One region of the Paenibacillus sp. FSL H8-0104 genome, then DNA from elsewhere that is predicted to be linked to it. Evidence: predicted binding sites of a transcription regulator. Region 1 holds the regulator's gene; the other holds the start of a gene.
The links. Region 1 encodes CtsR, which represses protease genes until heat stress. Its sites were predicted from a motif close to ATGGTCAATAAAGGTCAAACA; they were not measured.
Positions count from the first base shown of each region.

Region 2: clpP (ATP-dependent Clp endopeptidase proteolytic subunit ClpP) is a predicted target of CtsR. The motif match lies at 7,846-7,866, and genes of this name have one in related genera.

Region 1 covers NZ_JBBOTC010000001.1:6,126,792-6,137,865, forward strand. Annotated here, with positions in the region: gene pssA (CDP-diacylglycerol--serine O-phosphatidyltransferase) at 1-658, opposite strand, end outside; gene disA (DNA integrity scanning diadenylate cyclase DisA) at 704-1,780, opposite strand; gene radA (DNA repair protein RadA) at 1,794-3,161, opposite strand; gene NST38_RS27115 (ATP-dependent Clp protease ATP-binding subunit) at 3,434-5,896, opposite strand; gene NST38_RS27120 (protein arginine kinase) at 6,081-7,151, opposite strand; gene NST38_RS27125 (UvrB/UvrC motif-containing protein) at 7,180-7,704, opposite strand; gene NST38_RS27130 (CtsR family transcriptional regulator) at 7,736-8,197, opposite strand; gene NST38_RS27135 (GNAT family N-acetyltransferase) at 8,659-9,834, opposite strand; rRNA gene rrf (5S ribosomal RNA) at 10,013-10,129, opposite strand; rRNA gene NST38_RS27145 (23S ribosomal RNA) at 10,273-11,074, opposite strand, start outside.
Region 2 covers NZ_JBBOTC010000001.1:181,238-192,311, reverse strand. Annotated here, with positions in the region: gene eno (phosphopyruvate hydratase) at 1-1,230, opposite strand, end outside; gene gpmI (2,3-bisphosphoglycerate-independent phosphoglycerate mutase) at 1,470-3,014, opposite strand; gene tpiA (triose-phosphate isomerase) at 3,016-3,768, opposite strand; gene NST38_RS00925 (phosphoglycerate kinase) at 3,805-4,986, opposite strand; gene gap (type I glyceraldehyde-3-phosphate dehydrogenase) at 5,138-6,145, opposite strand; gene NST38_RS00915 (sugar-binding transcriptional regulator) at 6,252-7,277, opposite strand; tRNA gene NST38_RS00910 (tRNA-Arg) at 7,704-7,778, shown strand; gene clpP (ATP-dependent Clp endopeptidase proteolytic subunit ClpP) at 7,955-8,551, shown strand; gene NST38_RS00900 (stalk domain-containing protein) at 8,719-9,816, opposite strand; gene NST38_RS00895 (SIMPL domain-containing protein) at 10,203-10,955, opposite strand.

The sequences.
Region 1 (11,074 bases):
CATTATGCTTCATTCCATACAAGGCGTATAACACCAGCGGAATAAAGATCAATTTGGATAACTGCTCTGGGAAAATAACGGCTACAGCTATGGCAAATAACACAACCCATGGTGCAATCCAGATTGCCTTGCGTGGCAAACCAACCTTTTTGAAATTGGGATATTTAAGCGAACTCACCATCAGATACGATAACAGCAACGTAGCAATCATCATGCTAACCGGGCCAATATCCTTATTGAACAAGGACAGTGTGGCCAGTACCCCGCCGGCTGCCGGTATCGGCAGACCTGTGAAGTACCCGGGAATTCCCGGACGAACATTAAATCGAGCAAGACGAATGGCTCCACAGATCGGAAAAGCCGCTGTTGCGATCCAGGCGAGAATCGGCATTGAATCTTGAAACGACACCATAAATATGATCAGGGCTGGTGCTGCACCAAAGGAAACCATGTCAGACAAGGAATCCAGTTCCTTGCCGAATTCACTTTGGGCATTAAGTGCACGTGCCACTCGGCCATCCAAACCATCCAGCAGCATCGCTACAATGACCATAATGGCAGCCAAACTGTAATTTCCATCAATCGCAAGCAAAATTGCCATCATTCCAAGAAACAGATTACCCAGGGTAAAGAGATTCGGAATGAATCTGGTTAGCATCGTTGTTTCACCTCATCCATTTCAAGCCTTTATATAGGCAAACCCTTACATCTGTCTGTCGATAAACATTTGCTCCTGCAAACGTTTGAGGCCTTCCTTAATGGTCCGGGCACGAACTTCACCAATACCGTCCACTTCGTCCAGTTCTTCAATTGTAGCCATAATAACATGAGGCAATTGTTCGAATTGATCCACCAGATTATGGATAATGACATTGGGCAGGCGGGGGATCTTATTTAATACCCGGAATCCACGAGGGGCAACCGAATCCTCAGAAGTAGCCGCTGATGATGGATAGCCGAGAAGACGGACAATATGATGTGCATCCAGCAACTCATCGTCCGACAATCTTTTCAGTCCCACGATAATTTCACGGATTTTGTCATCACTGTCGTCACGGGCATAGTCTTTATACAATAACCAGGCTTCTTCTTCCGTTGTACCCACAAGTTCTTCCATTTGCATGGAAATGAGTCGTCCCTCATTCCCGAGTTCATGAATGTACCGTTGGATTTCCGTTTTGATCCGCATCACCATTTCGGTACGCTGAATCACATTAACCACTTCAGGAATCGTTACTAATTCCTCAAATTCCGAAGCACTCAGATTCGTAAGGGACTGTGTTAATACCGCTTTGTATTTCTCCAGGGTTTGGATCGCTTGATTCGCTTTGGTCAAAATAACCCCGATTTCCTTGAGGGAATAACGAAGTGTTCCCTGATACAAGGTAATGATATTCCGGCGCTGCGATATGGATACGACCAATTTACCCGTTTGCTTTGCTACACGCTCTGCCGTCCGGTGACGAATCCCCGTCTCTGATGAAGAGATAGATGAATCCGGGATTAACTGGGTATTGGCGTAAAGAATACGCTTCAAATCCTCGCTAAGAATAATGGCTCCATCCATCTTGGCGAGTTCGTACAGATAGTTTGGGGAGAAATCACAGTTAATTGAGAATCCCCCATCCACCACTTCCATTACTTCAGGGCTGTATCCTACAACAAGCAGTGCGCCCGTCTTGGCGCGCAGCACATTTTCCAGACCTTCGCGGAAAGGTGTACCTGGTGCGATCAGCCTTAACAACTCATTCATATTATCCAGTTGGCTCATATCTTTCATCTTGTTATGCCCCCTAATCTAAAGCAACCGCTAGTGCATCTGCCACGGTATTCACACCGATCAGTTGTATCCCGCGAGGATGTTTCCAGCCCTTTAAGCTTTTTTCTGGTAAAATGACTCGTTTGAAGCCCAGCTTTGCGGCTTCCTTCACTCGTTGTTCGGCCCGTGATACGGCTCGAACTTCACCTGTCAGACCGATCTCGCCAAAGATGACGTCGTCTGGCTTGGTCGGTACATCTCTCAAACTGGATGCAATGCTAACAGCAACCGCCAAGTCTACAGCGGGCTCATCCAGCCTTACTCCTCCAGCTACATTTAAGTATGCATCCTGGGTCTGTAAAAACATGCCCATCCGTTTCTCCAGCACTGCAATGATCAGATTTAATCGATGCAGATCTACCCCTGTTGCCATACGGCGAGGAGAAGGAAAATGGGTCGTCGAGATCAACGCCTGTAATTCCACGAGCAGAGGACGTGTCCCCTCCATACTGGCAACTACCGTTGAACCTGCTACACCCAGTGGACGTTCCGACAAAAAGAGTTCGGACGGATTGCCCACCTCACGAAGTCCATCCTCGCCCATTTCAAAAATGCCAATCTCATTGGTGGAACCAAAACGGTTCTTCACCGCACGCAGCAGGCGATACGTATGATGCCGTTCTCCTTCAAAATAAAGCACGCAATCCACCATATGTTCTAACATACGTGGACCAGCAATGGCACCTTCTTTGGTAACATGCCCCACAAGAACCGTTGCAATGCCTCTGCCTTTGGCAATCCGCATGAACCTTGACGTACATTCCCTTACCTGTGCAACACTACCAGGCGCACTGGTAACTTCGGGAAGATATACCGTCTGAATGGAGTCGATGACCAGAAAATGCGGCTGGATCTGATCCACCGCTTCCTCTACACGTTCCATATTGGTTTCACACAGTACATACAACTCGGCAGAGAGTGCCCCGAGACGGTCGGCCCGCAATTTGGTTTGCTTGACTGATTCCTCACCGGAAACATATAACACACGCAAACCCGAATGCGTCAAAGCATGGGACGTCTGCAACATCAACGTTGATTTACCGATACCCGGATCTCCGCCCACCAGAACGAGTGAACCCGGAACGATTCCACCACCCAATACTCGGTTCAACTCTCCGATTCCAGTCTGTACACGCGGTTCCTGACCGCTATCTATATCTATGATAGGAAGCGGTTTATCTTTACTGTCAAACAGAGGAGAATTTCTCCCTTGTGTTTTGACCACCGTCTCTGTTTCTTCCACCATTGAATTCCATGACTGACAACCCGGACACTTACCGTACCACTTGGGGGCTTCATAGCCGCATTCCGTACATTGAAACTTGGTTTTAACTTTGGCCACTTCAGCACTCCTATAATTTAGTTTTATAACAGCATTTTGCATTATTCGACGAATTTCACCCAAACTCCCTGACGTGCAGGGTTACTAAAAGTTTACCATTGTTTGAGATTTTTCGTAAAGGATTATCGCAAACTTTACACATGTTCCTGACATAATCATGTCCGTCTTCTGTCCAAAGTGCAAAAAATCCTCCCCGGCCGAAGCCGAGAAGGATTTGATTAAGGATTATGGATCAATACAAGCTGAAGTTTAACTCCAAAGCTTGCTAAATATTATTTGGTTTCGATTTCCTCATTGGACGGAACGACTACGTCTTTTTTCGTAACAGACAGTGCACCGTTCTCTTCGTCGATGAGCAATGAATCCCCTTTGGTTACGTTACCTGTGAGCAACTCTTCGGACAATTTGTCCTCGATATGCTTCTGGATCGCCCGACGAAGCGGACGCGCACCGTAAGCCGGATCAAAGCCTGACTTCGCAAGGAAAGACTTGGCATTATCAGTGAGTTCGAAATCAACCTCATGTTCGAGCAGTCGTTTACGAAGTTCTTCACTCATAAGCGTAACAATTTCAGCGATGTGTTTTTCTTCGAGTGAATGGAACACGATAATTTCATCAATCCGGTTAAGGAACTCTGGACGGAAGCTTTTCTTCAGCTCATCCATCACTTTCCCCTTCATGTTGTCATAATCTGCTCCTGCATCTACAACTGCAGTGAAGCCCAGTGTAGAGTTACGTTTGATCGCTTCGGCACCCACGTTGGATGTTAGAATGATCAGCGTATTGCGGAAGTCAACGACGCGACCTTTGGAATCCGTCAGTCGGCCATCCTCAAGCACTTGTAACAAGATATTGAATACTTCTGGATGTGCTTTCTCGATTTCATCGAGCAAGACTACGGAATATGGTTTGCGACGAACTTTCTCTGTCAGCTGACCACCTTCTTCGTACCCAACATATCCTGGAGGCGCTCCGACAAGTCGGGAAGTCGAGTGCTTCTCACCATACTCGGACATATCAATCCGGATTACTGCATTTTCATCGCCGAACATCGCTTCAGCCAGAGCACGAGCAAGTTCTGTTTTACCTACCCCTGTAGGGCCGAGGAAAATGAATGAACCCATCGGACGTTTTGGATCTTTAAGTCCCGCACGAGCACGACGAACCGCACGGCTGACAGACTTCACTGCCTCATCCTGACCGATGACACGTTCATGTAGAATAGACTCCAGATTCATCAGACGCTGTGTCTCTTCTTCTTTCAGTTGGTTCACAGGGATTCCTGTCCAGCTGGCTACCACTTGTGCGATATCCTCAGGAGTAACCTCGGAATCGGTGCGACCTTGTTTCTCTTTCCACTGGTTCTTTGTTACATCCAGCTCTTCACGGATTTTTTGTTCCGTATCACGCAGAGCTGCTGCTTTTTCGAACTCCTGACTTTGAACTGCAGCGTCTTTTTCCTTACGGATATCTTCCAGACGGCTTTCCAGTTGTTTCAGGTTTGGTGGGATCGTGTAAGAGTTCAATCTTACTTTGGAACCCGCTTCATCAATCAGGTCAATCGCTTTATCTGGCAGGAAACGGTCTGTAATGTAACGGTCAGACAGTTTAACCGCCTGCACAATTGCTTCGTCCGTAATTTTCACGCGGTGATGCGCCTCATAACGGTCACGCAAGCCGTGCAAGATTTGAATCGCTTCTTCTGGAGAAGGCTGATCTACAGTAATCGGTTGGAAACGACGCTCAAGCGCTGCATCCTTCTCGATGTATTTACGATATTCATCCAGTGTTGTCGCACCGATACATTGCAATTCTCCACGAGCCAGAGCCGGTTTCAAAATGTTAGAAGCATCGATGGCACCTTCAGCTCCGCCTGCGCCAATCAAGGTATGCAATTCGTCGATAAACAGGACAATGTTACCTGCTTGGCGAATCTCATCCATGATTTTTTTCAGACGATCTTCAAACTCACCACGATATTTGGTTCCAGCGACTACTGAACCCATATCCAGGGTCATTACCCGTTTGTCGCGCAATGTTTCCGGAATCTCATTTGCAATGATTTTTTGTGCAAGGCCTTCAGCAATCGCTGTTTTACCTACACCTGGCTCACCGATCAATACCGGGTTGTTCTTCGTACGACGGCTGAGCACCTGGATGACACGTTCAATTTCTTTGCTACGTCCAATAACCGGGTCAAGGTTATTCTCTCTGGCGTATGCCGTGAGGTCACGTGCCAGACTGTCCAGCGTTGGTGTGCTGACATTGGCAGGTGTGCCATTATGGCTGGATACAGCTTCACTGCTGCCAAGCAATTGCAGCACTTGTTGACGTGCTTTGTTCAGGCTAATTCCCAGGTTATTGAGCACACGTGCTGCAACACCCTCGCCTTCACGAATCAATCCGAGCAGGATATGCTCTGTGCCTACATAAGTGTGGCCCAATTTACGAGCTTCATCCATAGACAGTTCAATTACTTTTTTCGCACGTGGCGTATATGCAATGTTGGTAGGTTGCTCTTGGCCACGGCCAATCAGCGTTTCTACTTCATCCTGAATTTTTTCCAATCCGAGTCCCAGGCCGATCAGTGCTTTGGCTGCGATGCCTTCGCCTTCACGAATGAGGCCGAGCAAAATATGCTCAGTACCGATGTTATTATGACCGAGACGGACAGCTTCTTCCTGCGCGAGTGCGAGCACCTTTTGGGCCCGTTCCGTAAATCTTCCAAACATCATATCTCCTGCACCTCCATGGTTTTGGATAAAACGAGGTCATGTAATGAAATAACCGTCGTATTCTTCATATCATTTTTGTTTGCAGCCGTGCTGCGAATAAAATCATTCGGCATTTGTACATGCCTTATTATATAAAAGCCGCAATGCGGCATGAAACCATAATTCAATACTATATCAGGCTAAACTAGGACTGCTTCGCTGCATTGATCGTATCACGAATCAACTGAGCTCGGTAAATGTCTCGCTCATCTGTGCGCATATCTTCCCCGAATGTTTTCTGCAAAAATCCCGGCTGTGTCATCACATTCAACTCATTCATTACCGTGATGGACAGTCCATCCAACAAGCCGAGATCCACGCCAAGGCGTACATCCGATAAGCGCTGTGCAGCTTCCTTGGAATCAACAATAGCTGCATGAGACAATATGCCATAAGAACGCATGACACGATCCGTAATCCGCAGTCTGGAGTCGGTAATTAACCGTTCTCTGGCTGTACGTTCATGACCAATCATCTGTAACACAACACCATGCAGGTTCTCGATGACTTCCTGTTCGGTCTGTCCCAAAGTAATCTGGTTCGAGATCTGGAACAGGTTACCCATCGCCTCGCTACCTTCACCGTATATTCCTCTCACCGTCAATCCAACTTGGGAAACTGCGGTTAGAATACGGCCAATCTGCTGTGTCATCACCAGGGCAGGCAAGTGCATCATAACCGATGCTCTTACACCTGTACCTACATTAGTAGGACAGCTGGTTAAGTATCCTCTGCGATCATCAAAAGCATAATCCACGTGCGCTTCAAAAGCATCATCTATTGCGGAAGCTTTCTCCCAGGCTTCTTTCACCTGGAACCCCGGATAGAGGCACTGGATACGAAGATGATCCTCTTCGTTAATCATAATACTGACTGACTCATCCTCACTGAGAATAACCGCACCATTCCTGGATTCATTCGCAAGACTTGGACTGATGAGATGTTTCTCCACCAGCACCCGTTTGTCGAGTTCGTCAATATCGATCAGATCCAACGTATGAAAATCCCCAAAGGCATGAACGTCATCGTATTGAAGTACTTCGCTCAGCTTATTCAGCACCTCTTCCGATTGCTCATTGGAAGCCAGCATCGGAAACGGAACATGCTGAAGGTTGCGTGCAATCCGGACACGGCTGCTAATGACAATTTCGGAATCAGCCGCATCACTGCGCATCCAGTCGCTGAGCGCCTTCTCTGTAAAGCGCAGATTAGGCATTACGCATCCCTCCTACTCATGACAAACTTTACTCCTGAGCTATTCCTTTTTCAAGTCCTCTGATCTGGTCACGGATCTGGGCCGCCTCTTCAAATTCCTCTTGCGCGATGCTCTCCTGGAGCTCACGCTTCAGATCAGCGATTTGCCGTTTCACCTTGATGCGACCACCAGCTCGTGCAGGCACTTTGCCTACATGGGACGTATTACCATGAACCCGCTTGAACAAAGGATCCAGACGGCTGTCAAAATATTTATAACATGAACTGCAGCCGAAACGTCCTATCTTACTAAATTGTGCGTACGTCATACCACACTCTTCACATTGAAGAGCTTTTGCAGGCGGTGTTCCTGCCGATCCACTTTTGCCGGCTGGATCAAAATCAAGCAATCCGGACAACAAGTTGTGGATGGAAAACCCACCTGCTGTTCCAGGGATCATTTCCCCTTTTTCACGGGCACATGACTCACAAATATGGAATTCCGTCTTCTCTCCATTTACGATTTTCGTAAAATGAAGTGTCGCCGGACGTTTATTGCATTCTTGGCACAGCATATTGATGTACCTCCTTTGACCCCGATAGTTTTCATTTACCGAGCAAAGATATTAACATCGCCTTCAACATTCTGGCACGAATTTGATCCCGGTAAGGAAGTTTGACCAATATAACCTCTCTAGATACAGCAGCTCGCATCAACCCGGCTTCCCGCTTGCTCAAGAAGCGCGCTTCTTCCAATTGATAGATCAGACCTTCGGCAGCTGTCTGCCCGATCTCTTCACCAATACTATGGTGCAAATGATTATGCAGAGCTGATTGGGCCGGTAATTCAATGCGCTGTATGCGAACATAACCACCACCGCCGCGTTTACTCTCTACCAGGTATCCCTTCTCGAGTGTAAAACGTGTGCTGATGACATAATTGATCTGGGAAGGTACACATGAGAATTGATCTGCCAGATCATTACGCTGAATTTCAACCATTCCTTCGGGACTTTCATGCAAAATACTCTTCAGATATCGTTCGATAATATCAGAGATATTACGCATCCAATCATCCTCCACTGTCTGAAACGTTAAGTCAATAAGGACCCACACGCCCCCACAGAGTACACCTTCTCTACCCATTTAACCAATCAGGGAAACAGCGAATCTTGCTTCCACAGGTGTTAACAGGAGAGCGAAGGAAGCACGAAGGTCCTTTAATATTCCCTTGATCCTCCGATGAAATGAATCCCGTATATTGGCGATCATGCATCAGATTGTAGAAAGAAAGCTACTTAAGTATTAAACCTTTAGTTGACTTTGACTTTCTTTGACTTTATAACCATTATAGCATATTTTGTGGTTTTGCCAAGTGGGGTCACTATTCATTTTTTACGATTTTACACGAAATATTCCCCGGACACAAAAAAACCTCCCCAAAATTGCTGGAGAAGTCCATTTGTCTTTCAATCACGCCGTATTTCTATATAAGCTAATCAAGTTAAATGGAGCAGTGGGCATAGCCATCAGAAAAAATCGAGCAAATAGGTTTCCCGCTCAGGAATCGCTTTTTCCAAAGCCTTGATTGCTGTGTTCGGTCCGTGAATTCTTCCGATTCGTGCCATTTCCGTTGGTCTGCGATATCCCATCAGCACCGCGGTAAGGGATTGAATATCCACCTTAATGGTCTGATCATCAGTAATTGGCTCCGATGTTTTCCATATGGACGCCGTTCCGTTCATTGCCACGTTTAATTGCCATGCCCCTTCATTCCATGGAGCGTGGGCATCTTCTACCTGAAGTACAATCTGCACCGGTGAGTCCTGGCTTGCAAAGGGATACTGGGATATAAACTGCTCTACACTAACGATACGCGCCATAAAATAAGGTACAATCTCCTGCTGAATCCGTGGGTTATCCAATTGGAAGGCAAGCGTATCACTGGCAGGCGCCTGCAACGTAACTTCCTGAATCATGGAATCATGGTTGGCAATGAAGGTCCACAGCCCTTGCCTAGCCTCTTCATTCAGATAGATGATCTCTTTAATGGTAAACTTATTTTCCTTAACCTCATATAAAAGATAACCTTGTGCTGCATCAGCTTCATCGTAATATACAGCCTTCTGGCTGGTCCCATTAACAAGAACTGAATTCTCCCACCTTGCATCATCCCGAACCAGAGTTCCGTTATAACGCTCAGCATACGCACTGTATACTTCCTTTAATATGCTGAGGCCCGGATCCCCACGCCGAATTGTTCCAGGTGTCGCTTTTTTCTGAGGCAAATGAGCTGTAGGTACTTTATAACGTTTAAATTCAACATACGTCTCCCATCCATACTTCCGATAGAAACCAAAAGAGAATGGATGCAAGAATGATATGCTTTGTTTGTTACGATTCATTTCTTCCAACGCATGCTTCAGCAGACCCGCTACCCAGCCTTTGCGTCTATACTCTGGCCAGGTGGCAACACCCGCAATACCGCCCATCTCGAACGATCTGCCATGAATATAGGTTTGAAAAGGAATGATGTGAAGTTTGGCTCCTAGCTGCCCGTCCTCATATACACCCCATATATCCTGTGACGAAAATTGACTCCGCCGTTTTTCTTTCTGTTCTTCACTCATTACTACTTGAAAAGCATATTCGGAGAGTGCCATCGCCGGTTCAAAATCATCTACCGTCAATTTCTGAATTTCCATGTTGTCCTACACCCCATTCGCTAGAGTTATATCAATCCAAATCATGGCCTGATATCTGATATATGTACCCCTTAGAGTGTGTCAGAGGATTCTTACAAAGTCAAATAAGAGATGCTTTCGCATCACCTAAAATAAACAAATAAAAACCACCACCGAATAACATCGGCAGTGGTTCTTCGCTTGGCGGCGTCCTACTCTCCCAGGACCCTGCGGTCCAAGTACCATCGGCGCTAGAGGGCTTAACGGTCGTGTTCGGGATGGGTACGTGTGGAACCCCTCCGCCATCGCCACCAAACGCGATTTGTCGAAGCATAGCTTCTTAAAATCAGATATGGAACTGAAAATCATACACACGTTCTGTGATGTACCAATTTTCATTTCAGAGATCGTTCTCTGAAAACTAGATTCGAAACGAAACATGCGAATTATCACTTGCTATTGGATAAGCCCTCGACCGATTAGTACTGGTCAGCTCCATGCATTGCTGCACTTCCACCCCCAGCCTATCTACCTCGTCGTCTTCAAGGGGTCTTACATACTGGGAAATCTCATCTTGAGGGGGGCTTCACGCTTAGATGCTTTCAGCGTTTATCCCGTCCGTACATAGCTACCCAGCGGTGCTCCTGGCGGAACAACTGGTACACCAGCGGTACGTCCATCCCGGTCCTCTCGTACTAAGGACAGCTCCTCTCAAATTTCCTACGCCCACGACAGATAGGGACCGAACTGTCTCACGACGTTCTGAACCCAGCTCGCGTACCGCTTTAATGGGCGAACAGCCCAACCCTTGGGACCTACTTCAGCCCCAGGATGCGATGAGCCGACATCGAGGTGCCAAACCTCCCCGTCGATGTGGACTCTTGGGGGAGATAAGCCTGTTATCCCCAGGGTAGCTTTTATCCGTTGAGCGATGGCCCTTCCATGCGGTACCACCGGATCACTAAGCCCGACTTTCGTCCCTGCTCGACTTGTAGGTCTCGCAGTCAAGCTCCCTTATGCCTTTGCACTCTTCGAATGATTTCCAACCATTCTGAGGGAACCTTTGGGCGCCTCCGTTACTCTTTAGGAGGCGACCGCCCCAGTCAAACTGCCCACCTGACACTGTCCCCGCACCGGATTACGGTACCAGGTTAGAACCTAGATACGATCAGGGTGGTATCCCAACGTTGCCTCCACACAAGCTGGCGCTCATGCTTCAAAGGCTCCCACCTATCCTGTACAGATCGTACCCAAATTCAAT
Region 2 (11,074 bases), 5.9 Mb from region 1:
TTGATCCTCAATGCGGAGCAATTGGTTGTACTTCGCGATACGGTCTGTACGGGAAGGAGCACCCGTTTTGATTTGACCAGCGTTAGTTGCAACAGCGATATCAGCAATTGTGCTGTCTTCGGACTCACCGGAACGGTGAGAGATTACAGCTGTGTATCCTGCGCGTTTAGCCATTTCGATTGCATCAAATGTTTCAGTCAATGTACCGATTTGGTTAACTTTGATCAGGATGGAGTTACCGATACCTTCGTTGATACCTCTGCCCAGACGCTCAGTATTTGTTACGAACAGGTCATCACCAACGAGTTGTACTTTGTCTCCCAATTTCTCAGTGAGCAATTTCCAACCATCCCAGTCATCTTCGGACATACCGTCTTCGATTGTGATGATTGGGTATTTCTCAACCCATGAAGCCAGAAGATCAACATACTCAGCGGAAGTGTAAGATTTACCTTCACCAGCAAGTGTGTACTTACCATCTTTGTAGAACTCAGTGGAAGCAACGTCCATACCCAAGAATACGTCAACGCCTGGTTTGTAACCAGCTTTTTCAATTGCTTCGATGATTGTAGTGATTGCTTCTTCGTTCGAACCAAGGTTCGGTGCAAAACCACCTTCGTCACCTACAGCTGTATTCAAGCCTTTGGAGCTCAATACAGATTTCAGGTTGTGGAAGATTTCTGCCCCTACGCGAAGAGCTTCTTTGAAGCTTGGTGCTCCAACTGGAAGAACCATGAACTCTTGAACGTCGATGTTGTTGTCAGCATGCTCACCACCGTTGATGATGTTCATCATTGGAACTGGCAATGCTTTAGCGTTGAATCCGCCCAAGTAAACGTACAATGGCAGGTCCAGAGCGTCAGCAGCTGCGCGAGCTACTGCCATGGATACAGCCAGGATTGCGTTAGCGCCCAGTTTACCTTTGTTTGGCGTACCATCCAAAGTGATCATCAATTTGTCGATACCCAGTTGATCCAATGCATCCATACCGATAACTTCTGGAGCGATTGTTTCGTTTACGTTTTTAACAGCTTGCAGAACGCCTTTACCGAGGTAACGGGATTTGTCGCCATCGCGAAGCTCAACGGCTTCGTGGGCACCAGTGGATGCACCGGATGGAACGATTGCGCGTCCGATTGCACCGGACTCCAGGTATACTTCAACTTCTACTGTAGGGTTACCGCGGGAGTCGAGGACTTCGCGAGCGTACACGTCAGAAATAATAGTCATTTGTGATAATCTCCTTTATAGTTGGGATTTAATTTTTGGACCAACTTGTGTTTGCTCTTATTTTACTACATCAGCAGAATCGTCTTCCAATCGCTGTTATCCCCTGATTTCTTTGAACTTATTTTCATAAGTTGAAATCATGTGATAAAGGCGAGCGCTTCGCTTCTTCAGACTATTTCTGCTGCCTTCGTTCAATGTGCAAACGCCAAACCGTCCAATTATATATGTTGTTGCGTAACTTATTTACGGGTAGCGATGACGGATGTACCTGTCATCTCAGCCGGTTTAGGCAATTGCATCAGGTCAAGGATCGTTGGCGCGATATCTGCCAGGATTCCGCCTTCACGCAGGGTTACATTTGCATCGGTAACGATGAATGGAACCGGGTTCGTTGTATGAGCTGTGAACGGACGTCCTTTCTCATCGAACACCATATCCGCGTTACCATGATCCGCCGTGATCAGTACAACGCCGCCTTTGGCAAGTACTGCATCCACAACACGGCCCATGCACTCATCTGTTACTTCAACCGCTTTGATGGTAGGCTCCAGCATGCCGGAGTGTCCAACCATGTCAGGGTTAGCAAAGTTCAGAATGATGGCGTCATGTTTGTCTGCTTCGATCTCGCGAACACATGCGTCAGCTACTTCATAAGCGCTCATCTCTGGTTGCAGATCATACGTTGCAACTTTTGGTGAGTTGATCAGTACACGAGTTTCGCCCGGAAGCTCCACATCACGACCGCCGCTGAAGAAGAAGGTAACGTGCGGGTATTTCTCAGTTTCTGCAATACGCAGTTGTTTTTTATTGTTCTGTACCAGAACTTCACCCAGCGTGTTGTCGAGGTTTTTCGGCGAATAAGCCACATAACCTTCAACTGTCTCGCTGAACAAAGTCAAGCATACAAAGTGCAAGCCCACAGGGAACTTCGGACCACGATCAAAACCGCGGAAATCCTGGTTCGTGAATACTTGCGACAACTGGATCGCACGGTCAGGACGGAAGTTGAGGAAGATAACGGAATCGCCGCTCTCAACCAAACCTACCGGCTCACCATCCGCTTTAACGATAACCGTTGGTTCAACGAATTCATCAAATACGGATTTCTCATACGATTCTTCAACCGCTTTGAGTGGATCAGTGTATTTTGGTCCATCTCCATAAACGATGGCACGGTATGATTTCTCAACCCGTTCCCAACGTTTGTCACGGTCCATCGCGTAATAGCGACCTTGAACCGTAGCGATTTTACCTACACCGACTTCTTCAATCTTGGCGATCAGTTTCTGCATGAAGTCTTTACCACTGTCTGGCATAACATCACGGCCATCCATGAAAGCATGAATATATACATCATTCATTCCTTCTTTTTTGGCCAGATCTAGCATAGCAAACAGGTGGTCGATGTGACTATGTACGCCGCCATCAGACAACAAGCCGTAGAGATGAAGTTTTTTGCCGCTTTGTTTCGCTTCGCGAACGGCTTTGACAAGTGTTTCATTGTCGTAGAACTCGCCGTCACGAATGGATTTGGAGATACGGGTCAAATCCTGGTATACGATCCGGCCGGCACCAATGTTCAGGTGACCTACCTCGGAATTTCCCATTTGCCCTTCTGGCAAACCTACAGCTTCACCGCAAGCAGTGAGCGTTGTATGTGGGAATTGGCTCATGAAACGGTCGTAGTTCGGTTTCTTGGCTTGCGCTACCGCATTGCCTTCCACCGTGTTACGCAGACCAAAGCCATCCATGATGATCAGTGCTACAGGTTTTGGAGCTGTCATCTTACTTCGCCCCCTCAACAAGCGCGATGAACGAAGCCGGCTGCAAGCTGGCACCGCCAACAAGTGCGCCGTCGATGTCGCTTTGTCCGAGGTATTCTGTTACGTTCTCTGGTTTAACACTGCCGCCGTATTGAATACGAACTGCATTCGCAACCGTCTCGTTGTACAGATCCTTCACTAGCGTACGGATGTAAGCAATAACTTCATTCGCATCTTGGGAAGTGGAGGATTTGCCTGTACCAATCGCCCAGATTGGCTCATAAGCGATAACAACTTGTGCCGCTTGCTCTGCAGACAGACCTGCAAAAGCAGCTACTGTTTGCACTTTGCATACGTCTTTTGTTTGGTTCGCTTCACGCTCTTCAAGCGTCTCACCAAGGCAGAAGATTGGAGTCAATCCGTGACGGAATGCTGCATGCAACTTTTTATTGACAGTCTCATCGGTTTCCGCAAAATATTGACGGCGCTCCGAGTGACCAATAATGACATAATCCACACCCAGGTCTTTCAGCATCACGCCGCTGATTTCACCTGTGAATGCACCGTTATCTTCAAAATGAAGATTTTGTGCACCAATTTTGATGTTTGTGCCTTTAACAGCTTCTACCAGGGATGGCAGATTTGTAAACGGTGCGCAGATTACAGTTTCCACGCCTTCAACTTCCGCTTTTCCTTTAACTTCCTGAATGAAGTCATTGGATTCGGAAACCGTTTTGAACATTTTCCAGTTACCTGCGATAATCGGTGTTCTCATGGGTTTCAACTCCTTCATGCTATAGGCTACTAAAACTTACTTGTCGTTCAATGCCACTACGCCTGGAAGTACTTTACCTTCCATGAACTCGAGCGATGCACCGCCACCTGTAGAGATGTGGTTCATCTTGTCAGCCAATTTGAACTTCTCAGCTGCTGCTGCGGAGTCACCGCCACCAATTACAGTGTAAGCTTCTGTCTCAGCGCAAGCTTCCGCTACTGCACGAGTACCGTGGGAGAATGGCTCGATTTCAAATACGCCCATTGGTCCGTTCCACACAACCAATTTGGAGTTTTTGATTACATCAGCATAGATCTCACGTGTTTTAGGACCGATGTCGATACCTTCCCAATCTGCTGGGATACCATCGATGTCAACGATTTGTGTGTTTGCTTTCGCACTGAAATCGTCAGACACTACGATATCTACCGGCAAGTAGAAGTTTTTGCCCAATTTTTTCGCTTTTTCGATAAAACCAAGAGCAACATCAAGTTTGGAGTCATCCAGCAAGGATTGTCCAATTTCATGTCCTTGTGCTTTGAAGAACGTGTAAGTCAGACCGCCACCGATGATTACGTTGTCTGCAATGTTCAGCAGGTTGTCGATTACATCGATTTTGTCCTTAACTTTGGATCCACCAATGATAGCTGTGAAAGGACGCTCAGGGTTGGAGATTGCTTTACCCAACACTTCAAGTTCTTTCTCCATCAACAAACCGGACACTGCTGGAAGCAAGTGAGCGATTCCTTCAGTCGAAGCGTGTGCTCTGTGAGCCGCGCCAAACGCATCGTTAACGAAAACGTCAGCCAGTTCAGCAAATTGTTTTGCCAGTTCCGGATCGTTTTTCTCTTCGCCTGCGTGGAAACGAACGTTTTCAAGCAACAATACGTCGCCGTTGTTCAGTTCAGCGATTTGAGCTTTAACAGCGTCACCAACAGAACCGTCAGCTTTAACAACTGTTTTACCAAGCAATTCAGACAAACGCTCAGCTGCTGGAGTCAAACGCAAGGATTCAACCACTTCGCCGTTAGGACGACCCATGTGGCTTGCCAAAATGACTTTAGCGCCTTTTTCAATCAAGAAGTTGATTGTAGGAAGCGTTGCACGAATACGTTTGTCATCTGTAATTTTACCATCTTCGAGCGGCACATTGAAATCTACACGGACAAAAGCCCGTTTTCCTGTCAATTCGATATCGCGTACACTTTTTTTGTTCATCTGTATTTCCTCCGCACCCATGTATTTGGTGGACCAATCAAGAGCTAAAATCCCTCGTCAATCCTGGTGTTTTTGAGAAATTTGCAAAATGTAGATATATAAAGAGCGGAAACAATATAGCATCTGTTTCCGCTCTATGTTATTACAGATATTACTTAATCATTTTTGCAAAGTGCTCCAAAGTGCGAACCAATTGTGCAGTGTAGGACATTTCATTGTCATACCAAGCTACAGTTTTAACCAATTGTTGGTCGCCAACAGTCAGAACTTTAGTTTGAGTTGCATCAAACAGGGAACCGAAAGTGATTCCTTGGATATCGGAAGATACGATTTCGTCTTCTGTGTATCCGAAAGTTTCTGGATCGGAAGCTTCTTGCATAGCTGCGTTAACTTCTTCAGCAGTTACTTTTTTGTTCAGAACAGTTACGAGCTCAGTCAGGGAACCAGTAGCTACTGGTACACGTTGAGCTGCACCATCAAGGATGCCTTGCAGTTCTGGGATTACCAGACCGATTGCTTTAGCAGCACCAGTTGTGTTAGGGATGATGTTTTCAGCTGCTGCGCGAGCACGACGGAAGTCACCTTTAGGGTGTGGAGCATCCAACGTGTTTTGGTCGCCAGTGTAAGCGTGAATTGTAGTCATCAAACCTTGAACGATTCCGAATTTGTCTTGCAGTGTTTTTGCCATAGGTGCCAGGCAGTTTGTTGTGCAAGATGCGCCGGAGATTACAGTTTCAGTACCGTCGAGGATTTCATGGTTTACGTTGTAAACGATGGTTTTCATGTCGCCAGTAGCTGGTGCGGAGATAACAACTTTCTTAGCTCCACCTTTCAAGTGTTTCTCAGCTGCTTCTTTAGTTGTGAAGAAACCAGTACATTCCAGAACGATATCTACGCCCAGGTCGCCCCAAGGAAGTTCTTCCGGGTTACGGTTAGCCAATACTTTAACTTCTTTGCCGTTCACTTTGAAGAAGCCATCGTGTACTTCAACATCGCCATCGAAGCGACCTTGAGTTGTATCATATTTGAGCAAATGAGCGAGCATTTTAGCGTCAGTCAAGTCGTTGATTGCTACTACCTCGATGCCTGCTACATTTTGAATACGGCGGAATGCCAAGCGTCCAATACGTCCAAAACCGTTAATACCTACTTTAATCATGAGTAAGTTCCTCCCAAGTTTTGATTAATTTTTTATGAAACTTATATATTCAAGACAGACGGTGAAGTCCGTCAAGACAACAATAGTTGTGATACAAAGTAAAACCTTATTCCATTTCAGCAACGATGACTTCGGCAGCAGCCTCATCAATAATCAGAATATCTTCCTGACCAAATCGTAACACGGAATGTATAGCAGCAGCTTTGCTTTTGCCACCTGCAATTCCAATCACAACATCGGTTCGTTCAATATCCTGAAGTCGCATACCCAGTGTAAGCATGGTATGTACCACCTTACCCTGATCATTAAAGTAATAACCGAAAGATTCAGATACGGCCCCTTGCTCCTGAAGTTCATCTATAATCTCCGTCGCAAGTTTGCGTCTTTTGGCCATCTCTACGGCATCACCAATTCCATGAATAACAATCCGTGATTGCCTGATCAGCTGCAGAATCTCCTGAACACTAGGGTCCTGGATTAATGATTCATAGGCATGATCACTGAGCAAATCCGGTACATGCAGGAGTTTGTATTGCGCCCCTACCCGTTTTGCCATTGTGGATGCGATCGTATTAGCCTGAATTTCAAGGCTTTCTCCAAGTCCACCGCGTGCTGGTACGAACCAGACACCTTTGAGCGATGTTGGCGGATTTAGTTGTTCTGCGACTTCGGCCGTTGTTGAACCACCAGTAACGGCGACAACGTCGTTGTCACTCATGATATTGCCGAGAGCCTTCGCTCCGGCTCTGCCCAGTTCCCTTTTGGCAAATGGAGAAACGTCCGAATCACCAGGAACCACAACTACCTTTTGCAGACCGTAGGCTTGCTTGATGCGCTCTTCCAGCTCGGATAATCCGAACAGCTCTTTGGCTACGGGCTCTAACTGCTGCAGCAAATCATACCCTGCCTCACTGATCTTCATTCCTGCACTGTCAATTTCAATAAGTCCCTGAGCCTTTAACAGATCGGTCTCAGCCCTCAGAACCCGCTCGGTCATCTGCATGGAATTAGCTAACGTTCTCCGTCCGATCACATCCGATAACATGATCTGTTGCAGAATCGTATACCTCTTTTTCAAGATATCCATGAGATCAGGCAGAAGCTGCTTTTGTACTTCTAAAATCGTTCGCATGCTTTCCACTCCCGCAAGTTCTCGTTCTAAGCTCTCTTTCGTGGCCCTAAAACGTCCCGGGTTAACTTTTTAAGTCCCACGTCTATTCTACCTAAAACTGACGCGACATGCAAGTGTTTCAACGTGTTATTTCGACACGCATTCAGCGTTTGTACGCGCCTATTTTCACAATCCCAGACTTCCATGATCTAGGACTAGCTCACACATACCATATATAGAAGAAACAAATGAATTCAATCTACATATCGCTCAGAATCACATTTCATACGGCATGTCCAAAACCTCTAATAGCATTTACTTAAATGCACTCTTTATCCACTCTTCTTCATCATGATCATTTTTAGGTTAATCCAAACCAATACCACAACGAACTGCTTGCAATTAAATATTTCATGAGCTATAATCATTATTGCTGTCACATAATGTGCGCCCGTGGTCCAATGGATATGACGTAGGCCTCCGAAGCCTGAGATCCAAGTTCGATTCTTGGCGGGCGCGCCATTTTTATTTAACAGCTCATAACCCATTTAACCAATGAAACCGGAAAGGTTTCTTTTTTTTGCAAGTTAGTTTGACTTTCTTTGACTTTTTGTTTGGAATTGTTTATTATGTGGGTAATACGGTAACAGTTTAAGTATAAACACCAATAACATTTACATTCCAAGGAGGTTTTTCACGTGAGTTTTATTCCAATGGTCGTTGAACAGAGCAACCGGGGTGAGCGCGCCTACGACATCTACTCCAGATTGCTGAAGGATCGTATTATTTTCCTTGGTAGCGATGTTAATGACGTAGTGGCTAATGCCATTATGGCACAGATGTTGTTCCTGGCTGCGGAAGATCCGGAGAAAGACATTCACTTATACATCAACAGCCCAGGCGGATCGATTACAGCCGGTATGGCGATTTACGATACAATGCAATTCATCAAACCGGATGTATCTACCATCTGTGTAGGTATGGCAGCTTCCATGGGTGCATTCTTGTTGAATGCCGGTGCAAAAGGTAAACGTTTTGCATTACCAAACAGTGAAATTATGATTCACCAACCACTTGGTGGTGCACAAGGTCAGGCTTCTGACATCGAAATCCGTGCTCGTCGCATCCTGAAAATGCGTGATACGTTGAACCGCATCATCTCTGAGCGTTCAGGTCAACCGCTGGAGCGGATTGAGAAAGATACAGATCGTGACTACTTCATGAGTGCTGCTGAAGCCGCCGATTACGGTATCATTGATAAAGTCATCGAAAACGTAGGATCACAAGGCATCTAAGTGTGACGTAGACCACGGTCTATGCGTTAACATAATCAACACCTAACGTAATCAGCAACATATAATTGTGTTGTCTATACGAGAAGAAGCCCTCATCATAATTATGATGGGGGCTTCTTTTTTCATTTTATAAGGAAGAAAACTTAAGAGTGCATAATAATGATTCTTTATTTGGTTCCATTTACATTATTGAAAGGTTCCGTGCCTTTAGGGAGAAGCTCTTTGTACGTAAATGGCATTTCAGGGAATCCCTCTGCGTACGCCGTATACTCATACAACTGGAAGAACACAACTACACCCGTTGGTGTCACATAGAAATCTTGATCTTTATTTAACCCTTTATAACCGTCGAGGTATCCACCGCGGGCTTTCAGTTGTTCACCCACTTTTTTACTCAACGTCTCGCGCATGGTTTTGTTATTTTGCAGCACATCATCTAACGTAAGCTCCTTACCTGTGTCCAGTGCAAAGGTGTGGCCCGTACGGTACGTCATACCATGAGCGCCAGCATAATCTTCGTATCGTTGTGTAATGAGTCCCAGCACGCCTTTTTCGTTGTACGTCACTACATAGGAGCTCTCAAATGCATATGGACGGTTGGCTGTTGCACCGCCGAATTCAGATGTCTGTTTCTTGAAGTCAGCTACATACGCATCCACTTCGTCTTTCAACACTTTGTTGATCGCCGCTTCAGCTTCTTTGCTGGCAAGTCCACTCACTTGCGGATATTGAACATCTACTTCAGCATTTTTTACAGTAACATTAACTGTTGCCGCTTTAATTTTAACGTTATTTTGTTTCACTTTGCTGAGTGTCAACGTTTTGGTTTTGCTATCCCAATTCCCCTGTACACCCAGATAATCTCTCATTGCCGAGAATGGGATATACAATCGACCCTGAATCAATTTTGCTTCCACCTGAGGGTAATAACCGTTAATATAAACGTTTGGCTGTCCATCCATCAGGCTAACGGTCATCGCATTGTTGGCTGCTGTTACCGTATATGACTTGGTTTTCGCATCATATTTCAGCGTTCCACCTGCCACATCTTTAACTGCCGTAAGAGATACCCAAGTTGAACCACCTTGAAGAAGTCCTTTTTGAGTCAGTGTTTTTCCACCCGACTTCAGGGTCACCTCAGCTGTGGTTGTCACTTTCGAGGATACCGATGCCGCCTGAACCGAACTGTCCTGCCACACCGAACCGCTACCTACAATAATTCCTGCTGCAAGCAACGCACTTGTCCATTTTTTCCATGATGTCATATATAAAACTCCTCTCTGAATTCACAATTAGGGATCATTGCGTATGTAATCCTGACCTGATCGCATATCTCATACGCTCACCTCTCTATTATAATTAACCCGATTTCGGAAAGGTTTACAGCTCGAGTTACAATGTTGATGAATATCAGTAGGAAAATATATGGGGATATGACCTTTTTGTCACGAACAACTATACAAAAAAGATACCAATATACAGCATTTCATGTTGCTTCAAAAAGGTACCCTTCTATATAACTTCATCAAAGTTTGCTTTTCCAACAAAAAAAGACTCTGTCCACAGGACAAAGTCTTTGTCATTATTTCGTTGTCCCTTCAAATGACACTTAAAAAGGTTCTTGAGTTTACAATCCTTAGTTCGATCTTGTTTATTTCATTTCATACGTGATATTCAGGATTGTACTTACTTTAACCTGGCCTGTTTCAATCTCAGTACCACCTGCTGTATCTTGTGCTTTGGACATCAACGCCTCGCTTGCATAGAATACAGGCACATCGGCATCACCTTGGCTCACGGAAAGAACAGCACCCAGTTGACGTTTAACTGCTTTTGCAATGGCGCCCGCTTTCACATCTGCATTGGCAACAGCTTTTTCAATCACTTGGGATTCATAACTTTCCGGATTTTCTACAGTAAAGCGTACGTTTTCAATATTGTTGGCACCCGCACCCGAAGCAGCATCGAGCAACTCGCCAATCTTGTCCATCTCACGATATGTGACTGTCAGCGTATGATGCGCTGTATATCCTTTAATTTGTTGTCCGTCTTTTTCACTATACGTATAGTTGGGTTGTACAGAGAACTGACTCGTTTGAATGTCGTCTGCACTGATCTTCCACGTGTTCTTCAGCAAATTGGATACTTTTTGAACTTTGGCAGCATTCGCTTTTTGAGCAGATGCAGCTGTCTCTGCAGTACTGTTCACACCAATGGACAGATACGCGATATCAGGCTTCACCTGAATCTCACCTTTACCCACAACATTAATCACATTCTGTTGTACTCCCTGAACCTCTGCAGCGTAAGCATAGTTACCTGGTGCAACCCATGCTGTTCCTCCAACAAGCAACGTACTTGCCACCAGCACCGCACCAAACGGTTTCATCCATTGTTTACCCATCACGATAGCCTCCTTATGTGTTAACATCTCAAACTTTAAACGATTTGATACCTTAACAGACGGGACAAATTCCATAATGTTGCACTTGACGATAGTATAAACGTGAAAAACGCAAAAAA